Regions from separate parts of the Shewanella carassii genome, predicted to be linked through region 4. Evidence: predicted binding sites of a transcription regulator. Region 4 holds the regulator's gene; each other region holds the start of a gene.
What was found. The regulator sigma-54, encoded in region 4, starts transcription at its own class of promoters, with help from an activator protein. The targets are predictions, from matches to a motif close to GTTGGCACGNNNNTNGNNT.

Region 1 (3,121 bases), 820 kb from region 4:
CAGACCCATAGATGATGTCAAGGATTGCTTCATCATTATTTCTGAATATAACCGTAGCGTACAGGGCTTTTTGGTTCGTTCCGTTGAGCGGATCATTAACATGAATTGGGAATCCATCATGCCGCCACCGGAGGGGGCTGGGCGGTACTCTTACTTGACGGCCGTGACCGAAATTGAAGGCGAACTGGTTGAAATTCTCGATGTCGAAAAGATCCTCGATGAAATTTCGCCGGTCAAGACAGATATCAGTCAGGAAATCGACGAATCTCTCACAATCGACAGAGAGCAGAACTATCATATTATGGTGATTGACGATTCCTCAGTGGCCCGCAAACAGATCATTCGGGCGCTGTCATCGTTGAATCTGCAGATAGATACCGCCAAAGATGGTCGGGAAGCCCTGCAAAAGCTGAAAAGCATCGCCGCAGAGATGGACAATGTTGCCGATGAAATTCCGTTGATCATTTCGGATATCGAGATGCCGGAAATGGATGGTTACACTCTGACTGCCGAGATCCGTGATGATCCCAAGTTAAAGAATATCAAGGTGGTACTGCATACCTCTTTGAGCGGGGTGTTCAATCAGGCCATGGTGCAAAAAGTGGGCGCCAACGATTTTATTGCCAAGTTCAACCCCGATGAACTGGCATCGGCAGTTAACAAACATCTGAGTCTCTAGTCGCTGTCAGCTGTGGATTTTTATGACTATAGTGAGTGAGATGTCTTGTGTTGCAAATGGGGCTGGGGTATAACGCTGACCCAGTTTTTAAATGTCGTTGTTGCAAGCCACGGCGACATTTTCACGGATAGTTAGGACACAAAGGTGCCAGATAAATCTCTCGCAGAAACTGAATACAATCAATTCAGGCTGTTTCTCGAACAGCACAGTGGCATTGTATTGGGTGAGAACAAACAGTACTTGGTTCGCAGTCGTTTGGCGCCTTTGATGGGGAAATACGGTTTGCCTTCCCTGTCAGATGTCGTTAAGCAGTCGATGCGACCCACCGAACGCCAGTTACGCGCTGAAGTCGTTGATGCCATGACTACCAACGAGACCCTTTGGTTTCGTGATAGGTATCCTTTTGAACTCTTGGGTAATGTATTGTTGCCGGGCTATACCAAGTTGGGGCGGCCGCTGAAGATATGGTCGGCGGCTTGTTCATCTGGTCAGGAGCCCTATTCACTGGCGATGACAGTGCTTGAGTATCAGCAGCGTAAGCCGGGTGCTTTGCCGGGCGGTGCCATGATCCAGGCTACCGATCTGTCGCCGTCCATGCTGGAGCGTTGTAAAAACGCTGAGTATGACAAGCTGGCGTTGGCCCGCGGTCTGTCTGAAGAGCGCAAACGTCAGTTTTTTGAAGCTCTGCCCAACGGCAATATGCGGGTCAAGGATAATGTCCGCCGTTTGGTGAGCTTTCGGGCGCATAACCTGCTTGAGAGTTACACCTTGCTCGGTAAGTTTGACATTATCTTCTGCCGCAATGTGCTTATCTACTTTGCCCCGGAGGCAAAGGCAAAAATACTGCGGCAATTTGCTGCCGCTCTCAATCCCAAAGGGATACTGTTTTTGGGTGCCAGCGAATCGATTGCCGGTTTGACCGACGAATTTGACATGGTTCGCTGTAACCCTGGCATTTATTACCAGAAGAAAAACTAACCAATAACCTTTTGATTTTACTGGTAAATATGTAAAGGGCGCGTCGAATTAGACGGGCCCTTTTTGTTATTTCCTTTCTTTATGGCGCACAGCTGTGCTGTCTTTCGCTATTACATCCATATTTGGCACAAAGCTTGCTTTATCTTTGTCGAGTCATTAGAGGAGGCGGTTTTATGGCGATCAGTTTCGATAAGGCCCTTGGCATACATCAATACACTCTGGGTATTCGCGCTCAGCGTGCCGAAGTGCTTGCCAGCAATATAGCCAATGCCGACACCCCTCACTATAAGGCTCGGGATGTTGATTTTTCATCGGCGTTGCAGGCGGCAAAGGGGCGGCAACAGGGGGTCAGTATGATGGCCACTTCTGAAAAGCATTTCGACCTCAAGGCGTTGACTGCCGAGCATGTGCAGTATCGAGTACCGGATCAGCCTGACACGGGTGACGGTAATACGGTCGATATGCAAAAAGAGCAACAGGCCTTTATGCAAAATGCGCTCGAATATCAGATGTCGCTGGGATTTCTCGACGGTAAGTTCGCCGGAATGAAAAAGGCATTGAAAGGAGATTAATCATGAGTTTGTACAATATCTTCAATGTTGCGGGTTCGGGGATGTCGGCGCAGTCGGTGCGCTTGAATACCACCGCCAGTAACATAGCCAACGCAGACTCCGTTTCTTCCAGTATCGATAAGACCTACAAGGCGAGACACCCTATTTTTGAGGCCGAGTTGGCTAAGGCCAATGGCCAACAACAGCAGGGCGCGGCGGTGAAGGTCAAGGGCATAGTGGAGAGCGATAAGCCCTTGTTGAAAGAGTATTCGCCGGATCATCCGATGGCCGATGCCGATGGTTTTATCTACAAACCCAATGTCAATGTGGTGGAAGAGATGGCCGATATGATTTCGGCTTCCCGCTCTTATCAGATGAACGTCCAGGTGGCCGATGCCGCCAAGTCTATGCTGCAGCAGACCCTGAGGTTGGGCAAGTAAAGGGAGACATAGCCCATGAGTGTGAATTCAATTAATCCCTTCCAGGACAATATCAGTGTTCAATCGGGCACTGAGGCCAAGAAGAGTAACAACCAGCAGCTGACCCAAGAGGATTTCTTCTCGCTGCTGAGTAGACAGTTGTCGATGCAGGATCCTTTCAAACCTGTAGACAATGACCAGATGATTGCCCAAATGGCATCGTTTTCTACTGTTGATGGTATCTCCAAGCTCAATGAGGAGATAGTTAACCTCAATACGGTAATGACCTCGAGTCAGGCATTGCAGGCATCAGGCCTTGTGGGGCAGAAAGTGTTGATCCCGGCGGGAACCGGTTATGTTTCAGCGGAAGATCCCACGCTCAAAGGGGTGATCACATCGCCTGAGAAAATTCCGTCGATCAAGGTGACGGTCGAAGATGAGGCCGGACAGGTGATCAAGACCTTTGAGGTGGATGGCAGTGCCGGCGGTAACAT
Region 2 (3,121 bases), 1.8 Mb from region 4:
TTCATCGCCATCCCCTTAGGCTCCAGGCTGTTTCTGCTTTCAGTCTGCCCCCAAGAGCGTCTGTCATCAAGCGCCATAGCCCCAAAATGCGCTTTTCCTGGCCGACTCCCGCCAAGCCAGGTAACAACAAGGCCGGTAACCCCAAAGCCAGCTCTAACCAAAAGCCACCTCACAAGAGATGGCTTAAAGGTGAAGGAAGCCTGCTTGATCTCTCAAGAACACTCATGGCTTATCAGCTGGCATTCTTGGCTTATCAATTGGCGTTCTTGGCCTCTCAGTTGGCGTTCTTGGCCTCTCAATTGGCGTTCCTGGCCTCTCAATTGGCGTTCCTGGCCTCTCAGTTGGCGTTCTTGACAGTCACAAACTCAGGATAGGCATCGATACCACAGTCCGACGCGTCCATACCGTTGTACTCTTCCTCTTCGGTCACTCGGATCCCCATAGTCACTTTCAAGGCGCCCCACACCAGCAATGACGACAGGAACACCCAGGCAGAGATCACCGCAGCGCCAAACAGTTGCCCTGTCACACTGGCTTCTGCATTGGACAGAGGCACCATCATCAAACCGAAGAAACCGGCGACCCCGTGCACCGAGATAGCCCCGACAGGATCGTCTATCTTGATGCGGTCAAAGCCCACAATGGAGAACACCACCAAACCGCCGGCTACCAGGCCTATCACACCCGCCATCGGCAGCGAGGGCGACAATGGATCGGCCGTGATAGCCACCAAACCAGCCAAAGTACCATTGAGTATCATGGTCAAATCGGCCTTGCCCCACACCATCTTACAGACGATCAGTGCTGATACCGCGCCGAAGGCCGCCGCCGAATTGGTGTTGACGAAGACTTTGGCCACAGCGCTGGCATTTTCGGCATCAGAGACCAGTAACTGAGAACCACCGTTGAAACCGAACCAACCCATCCAGAGGATAAAAGTCCCCAGGGTTGCCAGCGGCAGGTTGGAACCCGGGATAGGGTTAACCTGGCCATTGGCGCCATATTTACCTTTGCGGGCTCCCAGCAGCAAGACACCGGCCAAGGCCGCGGCCGCACCGGCCATATGCACTATGCCGCTACCGGCAAAGTCGACATAGTCGGCTTCGGAAAGGAAACCACCGCCCCAGGTCCAGTAACCTTCCACCGGATAGATGACAGCCGTCATTACCAGGCTGAATGCCAGGAAAGCCCACAGGCGCATGCGCTCGGCCACGGCGCCGGAAACAATCGACATGGCAGTGGCCACAAATACCACCTGGAAGAAAAAATCAGACTCCAGCGCATGGTCGGCGTCGGCAGCTTGAGCTCCTATCAAGGTGCTGATGCTCGGCAGCCAGCCACCTTCGCCATTGTCCACATACATGATGTTGTAACCCACAATCAGGTAGGTGATACAGGCGATTGAATAGAGACAGATGTTTTTAGTAAGTATCTCTGTGGTGTTTTTGGAACGCACCAACCCGGCCTCCAGCATGGCAAAACCCGCCGCCATCCACATCACCAGCGCGCCGGAGATCAGAAAGTAAAAGGTGTCCAGCGCAAAACGCAGCTCTGTGACCGTAGTACCCAATTTGCTCAGTTCTTCCATCTTCTCCCCCTTACAGCGCTTCTGTGTCTGTTTCGCCCGTACGAATACGGATAACCTGTTCCAGATCTGTCACAAAGATCTTGCCGTCACCTATCTTGCCGGTATGAGCGGCGTTGCTGATGGCTTCCAACAACTCATCGAGATTCTCAGCCTTGGTGGCTATCTCAAGCTTAACCTTGGGCAGAAAGTCCACCTGATACTCGGCTCCCCGATAGAGCTCTGTATGCCCCTTTTGTCGGCCAAAACCTTTGACTTCGGTGACAGTCATCCCCTCTACGCCTATGCCCGCTATCGCTTCGCGGACATCATCGAGCTTGAACGGCTTAATGATTGCGCTGACTAATTTCATCCAGACCTCCAGAATCGCCTTGCTGTGATTGATGTTATGCCAAAACAATTCAAGCATTAGGCCAAAATGTTAATTTTTTGTTTTATAAAGAGTTAGCTTTTACGGACCAGGTTGAGAGCTGCAGATATGCACCAATTAAGTGCAATTAAGGTTTAGGCGCACAAAAAAAGCGCAACCATCTACGACCTAAGGCCTATTGGCTTAAGCCCTGTCCTGTCGTTAACTGAATGTCCTTAGGTTAACTGAAGCAAAAGAAGGGCTCGTTTACACCTGTCCTAAGGCCAACCAGAAGGAGAACAAGATGTTAAAAGCAGAAGAATGTGTGCTGGTCATAGTGGATGTTCAGGGCAAACTGGCGCAGATAATGGACAAGAGTGAACAGCTGCATCAGCAACTGGCCATGCTGATAGAAGGCACGGCCTTGTTTGATATCCCGGTGCTCTGGCTGGAACAGTTGCCGCAGAAGCTCGGCCCCACTACAGAGTCGCTGGCCGCCCTGCTATCCAAGACCACTGCGCCGATTGCCAAGCATCACTTCAGTGGCTGGCACTGCCCGGCGTTCCGTGAGGCACTGTTGAGTACCGGCCGCAAACAGGTACTGCTGGCCGGGATAGAGACCCATGTCTGTGTCTATCAAACCTGTGGTGATCTTATCGAGCAGGGTTTCGATGTGCACTTGATAGCCGATGCCGTCAGCTCCCGCAGTGAAAGCAACAAACACTTGGGAATAGAGATGATGAAGCAGCAGGGAGCCAGGCTCAACAACAGCGAGTCTTTACTGTTTGAACTGCAACATCAGGCAGAAGGTGAACGCTTTAAGGCTCTGCTTAAGCTGATCAAATAAGCCTGTAATCCCTCACGGGCTACCACTGATTTCTTGTAAGATAAAAAAATCCCCGCGGTGCGGGGATTTTCATTTACGAGTGTTAACGACTGTTACTTGTAGGTCGCTTCACGCTTCTTGGCTTCGGCATCCCACTTAGGCAGAACGTTTTTCTTAAATTCTTCCTTGTCGGCAACCATCTTCTTCATGTCCATACCCAGAGCAGCCTGAGCCTTGGCCTTGGTGGAGATATCAGGCAGAGCGACTGGCTCTGTGATACCTTTCTTAGCCAGCAGCTGCGCCAGTTTCACCCGGGCGTTGGCCGCCTTGTCAACCGCAGTACCCAGTACCCGCAGCGCTT
Region 3 (3,121 bases), 1.5 Mb from region 4:
ACCTCGGCCATGCTCACCCGCACGGGCGCTCTCAATAGCGGCGTTCAATGCCAGTAGATTAGTCTGTTCGGCCACTTGGGAAATGGTGTCAATGATAGTGCTGATATTGTTGCTGTCTTCGGCCAGTCTGGCGATCACTTGTTGGGATTGCCCTACTTGGGCAGACATACCATCAATTTGTTGTACCACCTGCCTAACTGTTTGATCGCCGCGATGAGCCGCTTGCTTGGCCTGCTCCGCAGCATTGGCGGTGCTGGCGGCGTTGCGACTGATCTCCTGTACGGTAGATACCATCTGAGTCATGGCTGTCGCGGCCAGTTCCGCTTGTTTTTCCTGCTCTTCGACTCCCAGATGGGCGGTATCACTGATGGATTTGATATCCATGGAAACCTTTTTCATGGCTTCGGCAGTATTGACCAAGGAAAGAATCGTTCGGCTAACATCCTCTCCCATACGGTTAATGCCATGAACCACGGAATGAAACATACCGGCATCCCGCTCAGATAATTGATAACTGAGGTCACCCTCGCCGAAATGACGGGCGGCATTTTCCAAGCGCTTGAGATTGAAGAGTTGTTTGACGCCAAGCCAAACCAACAACAGGAGAGCGAGCAACAATGAGCCAAAGGCAAGATAAGCGGCTGTGCTCAACAACATAAAAAGTGGATAGATAAATAACAACAGCAAAGGAAACCACTGCCACCTTTGCAACATGAGTTTCAACACGCTTTGGGATGTTTGCATCGCACGCTCCTTGCCAATGGTTATCGCCGCCGTTCACTCTACCCCTTTAGTGTAGAGGTTAATATTAGCCTTTGAGCTTATCCCTTTCTCAACATCCCTTGCCGTTAACGCAGATAATTTCGCAACCACCTAATTCAGCAAAACATGATTCAAATCATGTTTTAACAAGGTAGTTTGTCAGATTAAACGCTCAGGTAACATTTGTTGATCGAGATCAGTTCTGCTCAACGTCGATTTGGTTAGTTTAGCTTTGACTTTACAAGAAAGAGGACTTCAGTGATGGCATTCTGGTTGGATCTAATGTTTGGAAACCCTATAGGCTTACTGTCGATGATAGTTATCTTCAGTACTATCGGTATTATCTCCTACATTATGTGGATGTTTATCGTAAAGTCGGCAAAGCCTTAGATTTCCATGTTCTTTAAATGCAATGACATTTTTGATCTAATGTTTGGGCAGCCCTAAGGCTGCCCACTTTTTTAACCGATATCAGGCAGCGTGTTTGCGCACCTGGGCAATACCATTGATAAATTGCGGCCTTGCCTTGATAAGGTATTGCAACTCTTCCTGACTCGGTTCTCCCGGAGGAAGACGCAACACTCTTCGGTTTAAATGCTTACGGGCGGCCATGGCTATCTTGTACTCGGCAGTAGGGCCTTGAATGGCGTAATGTCGCTCGTTCCCCAGACTCTCCAGTATGTGTGCCTTTAGCAGCGCCTGCACAGGAGCCTCATTTTGCGGCAGGGTCAAAACACTGGCACCCTGCAGGAAGAACTCCCTCAATAGCGCGCGCTCGGCAGGATCCAACAACCTCACTTTTTCTTCGATCGTTTCATTGATCCTGCGCTCGCTCAGACGACCAATAGCTTCATCCAGCAAAAGATTGACGGCCAAGGCACCGATATAAGCCAAAGCCAGCAGTAACGTCAGGCCAATATAATGAGCATGACTATCAACCCAAGACTCCAAATGCAACAGAGCCAGTAAGGACTTAGGCATAAACAGCAGCAATGTGGTTATCAGCAGCACCCACAGTGTCAGTTGCAATGCAGCGGCCTTGAACTTGCCCTCTTTCAATACCTCAAATTTCAGTCTCTTCATGGCTCTATCCAGCGTCAGAAAATTGTTCCAACCACTAAACAAGCAAAAACGGTGCCACGTTCATTCGAAACGCTTCATGATTATCCGATAACAAAAAACTACGAAATTTGGCGGCGAGGCTATGCTTAAGGCTATCTACAGCAAGTACTTAAGATTGTTGAATGCCCAGTTTTTTAAAACAGCTCATCAGCAGCCCCATAGGTCGAAGACTAGCCTTGGCGATTATATTGTTCAGCTCGCTGATCACCCTGGTGACCACGGGTTTACAGCTGATTTCTGATTACAAGAGCGACATTGGCCGAATAAACAATGAGTTTGCCAATATTGAAAAGGCCAACCTGGATGTGCTCGCGGCAAGTATTTGGGTAATAGATGAGAGGCTCATCAAGACCCAGTTGAACGGCCTTTACCAATTGCCGGATACCAGCTTTGTGATCATAGAAGATGATAGCGGCAAGGAATGGACGGCCGGTGAACACCGTAACCAAGGAGTGATAGAAAAACGCTTTCCCTTGATACATCAAACCGGCGATCAAACCTTTAATGTCGGCGAACTCAGAGTACAGGCCGACCTCTCCAAAATCTACGATAGATTAGTCAACAAAGCCTTACTGATCCTACTGGCTAACGCTATCAAGACCTTCCTGGTCGCAGGCTTCATTCTCTATCTGGTCTGGGCCACGATCACCCGACACCTGTTACAACTGAGTGAGTATTGCTCGCAGCTCGATTTGGAGCAGGACTATCAACCATTGCAGTTCAAACGCCGGGAAAAACAGGATGAATTTACCCGGGTTGCTCAGGCCATCAACTTGATGCAACAACAACTGCGCACCACCTTTTCGCAACTCAACCTTTCCCGCACCGAGTTGCAAGAGGCCTTGAACGACAGAGAAAGATTATTGGAACTGGAACGCAGTTATAAAGATGAGTTGGCCAAACAAGTCAAAGAGCAAACCAAAGAGCTTGAGCAGTCACTCTTGGTACTGAAGCGCGCCCAGCAGGTCATGGTCGAGCAACAGAAAATGGCGGCGCTCGGCGGGCTGGTATCCGGGATAGCCCATGAAATCAATACTCCGATAGGTATCTGTCTCACTGCCGCCAGTAGCCAACTACAACATATTCATGAATTGATTGAACTGTTGCAAAGTGATGGCGCTACGCTGGAGGAGCTCAATGCCATTCTCAATGAGTATCAACAGAGTTGTGAGCTGATCATCAGCAATATTACCCGTGCCAGTAATCTGATCCAGAAATTTAAGGCGATTGCCGCCGA
Region 4 (3,121 bases):
TCGGCGGGCACCAGGAGGGCGAACAGTATGTCCACCGGCTGGTTGTCTATGGCATCGAAGGCGATAGGCTCTTCGCATTTGACCAGCACGGCAATCGGCTCTGTGATATCAGGCAGCCGGCCATGCGGAATCGCAATACCATTACCTATACCTGTGCTCCCCATCTTTTCGCGGGCCAATAGGCTTTCAAAAATCGCTTGAGAGGAAAGGGTGGGGTACTGGGCGCTGGCGAGATCGCTAATCAGCTCCAGTACCTTTTTCTTACTGCCCGGAGTGGCACAGGTGGTGCACTCCGGCCGCAGGATGGTACTCAGTTCCATCGTTAGTGTTTTGTCAGCTTTTCTTTGTGTTTAATGACCTGACGATCCAATTTATCAATCAGAACGTCGATGGCGGCATACATGTCGGCATGTTCAGAAGTAGCATAGACTTCGCCGCCATTGAGGTGGATCTTGGCTTCGGCAATCTGTTGCATTTTTTGTACATTGAGCACAACGTGCACATTATTGATCTGTTCGAAATGGCGTTCAAGTTTCGAAAACTTACTTTCCACGTAGTCACGTAGTGAGTCGGTGATCTCGATGTGATGTCCTGTCAGGTTGATTTGCATAGAAATATTCCTCCAAATTCCAACTGTGGATTTATAAACTCTTACGCTGGTTCGACGGTGGTATCATCATAGCCTCGCGATACTTGGCTATGGTGCGTCTTGCAACGTTGATTCCCTGTTCTGCCAGAAGCTGCGCCATCTTGCTGTCGCTTAAGGGCTTCTTCTGGTTTTCCGCTGCCACGAGCTTCTTGATAAAAGCCCTGATCGCCGTGGAAGAGCATTCTCCGCCATCTTCGGTACCGACATGGCTGGAGAAGAAGTACTTCAATTCAAATATTCCCCTGGGGGTATGCATATACTTTTGAGTGGTGACCCTAGAGATGGTCGATTCATGCATCTCGACCGCCTCGGCGATATCGTTGAGCACCATGGGTTTCATGGCCTCTTCACCATATTCGAAAAATCCCTGCTGGAACTGCACTATGCAGTTGGCCACCTTGAGCAGGGTGTCGTTGCGGCTCTCCAGGCTCTTGATAAACCATTTGGCTTCCTGAAGATGGCCACGAATAAACTGGCTGTCTGATTGGCTGCGGGCACTGCGGGCCATGGCAGCATACTGCTGGTTGATCCCGAGTTTGGGCATACAGTCCGGGTTGAGTTCCACGACCCAGCGGCCATTTTTCTTCCAGACGCTAACATCCGGGATCACATATTCTTCGTCCATCGGCTGCACCAGCAAGCCGGGACGGGGATTGAGACTCTGAATCAGGTTGATGGCGTCACGCAGTTGATCTTCCTTGAGCTTGGTCTTGCGCATCAGGGTGCGGAAGTCACGGGCGGCAATGAGATCCAGGTGTTCGTCAATCAACAAGCGGGCATTGGCCAGATGTGGGGTGTCGGCGTTGAACTGCTGTAACTGGATCAGCAGGCATTCGCGCAGATCTCTGGAGGCGATGCCGACAGGATCGAAGTGCTGGATCCGCTTGAGTACCGCCTCGACTTCATCGAGTTCAATCTCAGGGTTGCCCATGGCTTCGAGGATCTCCTCTGTGCTCTGGGTCAGATAGCCCTGTTCGTTGATGGCATCTATGATGGCGGTGGCAATGGCGTCGTCGGTATCGGAAAACGGAGTCAGGTTCTTTTGCCACTCCAGGTGTTCGTAGAGACCTTCGCTGGTTTCTCCCTGGAAGGGCATGTCATCTTCACGGCCCATGGCCGGCCCTGAGGCACTGGCAGCGGTAAAGACTTCATCCCAGGTGGTATCCATAGGCAGCTCATCCGGCATAGATTCATTGCTCAGTGCCTCTGAGGTTTCTACCGTGGAGCCATCGACTTCCTGGGGACTTAGTTCGCTGCTGTCGTTTTCTTTATGGGCGTCAATGGGGTCGTCCTGGCTGTCCTCGGCCATCTCCAAGAGGGGGTTGGCTTCCAAGGCTTCCTGAATTTCCTGCTGCAGCTCAAGGGACGACAGTTGCAGCAGGCGGATGGCCTGTTGCAACTGAGGTGTCATGGTCAACTGTTGACCCAGTTTGAGCTGGAGTGACGCTTTCATTATACCGCTAATCCCTACTCGTTATTTTTCAATGAAAAAATTCAATAATAACAGGCTATAATACCCGGAATTCCCTCCGGATGACATGATCCTAACTATAGCCTGAATTGTTCGCCTAAGTACACAGCGCGTACTTGTTGGTTATCCAAGATTTCAGCGGGTGTGCCTTCGGCAATCAACTGTCCATGGCTGACTATGTAGGCTCGCTCACAAACGTCGAGTGTTTCGCGAACATTGTGGTCTGTGATCAACACCCCTAAACCGCGGGACTTAAGCTGTTCGATGATTTTTTTGATATCGATAACTGAGATGGGATCCACACCGGCGAACGGCTCATCCAACAGAATAAACCTTGGATTAGCGGCCAGCGCCCGGGCGATTTCCACTCGGCGGCGTTCACCGCCGGAGAGGGACATCCCCAGGCTGTCACGTATGTGGGTAATGTGGAATTCTTCCAGTAGCTGTTCGAGCTGTTCCTCGCGCTCGTCGCTGTTGAGCTCCTTACGGGTTTGCAGCACGGCCATGATGTTGTCATGTACCGACAACTTGCGAAAGATACTGGCTTCCTGTGGCAGATAACCTATGCCTTTACGGGCACGCAGGTGCATGGGATCTAGGGTCAGCTCGTCTTCATCGATAAAGATACGGCCCTTGTCACTCTGTACCAGCCCGACCACCATATAGAAGGTGGTAGTCTTGCCCGCCCCGTTGGGGCCCAGTAGCCCGACGATTTGGCCGGTATTGACCGACAGGCTGACGTCTTTGACTACGTTGCGCTTCTTGTAGCTCTTTGCCAGATTCTGTGCCGTCAGGGTGCTGGTCATTGCGGCTCCTGCTGCTGTTCTTTTTTGTTGAGATCCTGATAGTTTTCCGGCTGGATAACAGTAGTTACCCTATCTTGGCCTTTGCCGCTGCTTTCCGCTTCCAGCTGCTGCTTGTTGATGTCGTAGACTATCTTCTCGGCGGTCACTTCGCTGCCGTCCTGTTCTACTTTGGCTTGGCCTATCAAGGTCATGATG

Region 1: flgB (flagellar basal body rod protein FlgB) is a predicted target of sigma-54. The motif match lies at 1,779-1,797, and genes of this name have one in related genera.
Region 2: glnK (P-II family nitrogen regulator) is a predicted target of sigma-54. The motif match lies at 1,985-2,003, and genes of this name have one in related genera.
Region 3: K5621_RS16615 (superinfection exclusion B family protein) is a predicted target of sigma-54. The motif match lies at 1,886-1,904, and genes of this name have one in related genera.

What each region holds. Positions count from the first base shown of each region.
Region 1 covers NZ_AP024618.1:1,547,781-1,550,901, forward strand. Annotated here, with positions in the region: gene K5621_RS07080 (chemotaxis protein CheV) at 1-679, shown strand, start outside; gene K5621_RS07085 (CheR family methyltransferase) at 824-1,657, shown strand; gene flgB (flagellar basal body rod protein FlgB) at 1,831-2,229, shown strand; gene flgC (flagellar basal body rod protein FlgC) at 2,232-2,648, shown strand; gene flgD (flagellar hook assembly protein FlgD) at 2,664-3,121, shown strand, end outside.
Region 2 covers NZ_AP024618.1:3,390,143-3,393,263, forward strand. Annotated here, with positions in the region: gene K5621_RS15385 (hypothetical protein) at 1-5, opposite strand, end outside; gene K5621_RS15390 (ammonium transporter) at 338-1,588, opposite strand; gene glnK (P-II family nitrogen regulator) at 1,599-1,937, opposite strand; gene K5621_RS15400 (hydrolase) at 2,239-2,781, shown strand; gene nrfA (ammonia-forming nitrite reductase cytochrome c552 subunit) at 2,874-3,121, opposite strand, start outside.
Region 3 covers NZ_AP024618.1:3,677,115-3,680,235, forward strand. Annotated here, with positions in the region: gene K5621_RS16605 (bacteriohemerythrin) at 1-744, opposite strand, end outside; gene K5621_RS16610 (DUF3149 domain-containing protein) at 1,024-1,152, shown strand; gene K5621_RS16615 (superinfection exclusion B family protein) at 1,234-1,845, opposite strand; gene K5621_RS16620 (sensor histidine kinase) at 2,007-3,121, shown strand, end outside.
Region 4 covers NZ_AP024618.1:731,375-734,495, forward strand. Annotated here, with positions in the region: gene ptsN (PTS IIA-like nitrogen regulatory protein PtsN) at 1-320, opposite strand, end outside; gene hpf (ribosome hibernation promoting factor) at 323-610, opposite strand; gene K5621_RS03470 (RNA polymerase factor sigma-54) at 642-2,102, opposite strand; gene lptB (LPS export ABC transporter ATP-binding protein) at 2,198-2,926, opposite strand; gene lptA (lipopolysaccharide transport periplasmic protein LptA) at 2,923-3,121, opposite strand, start outside.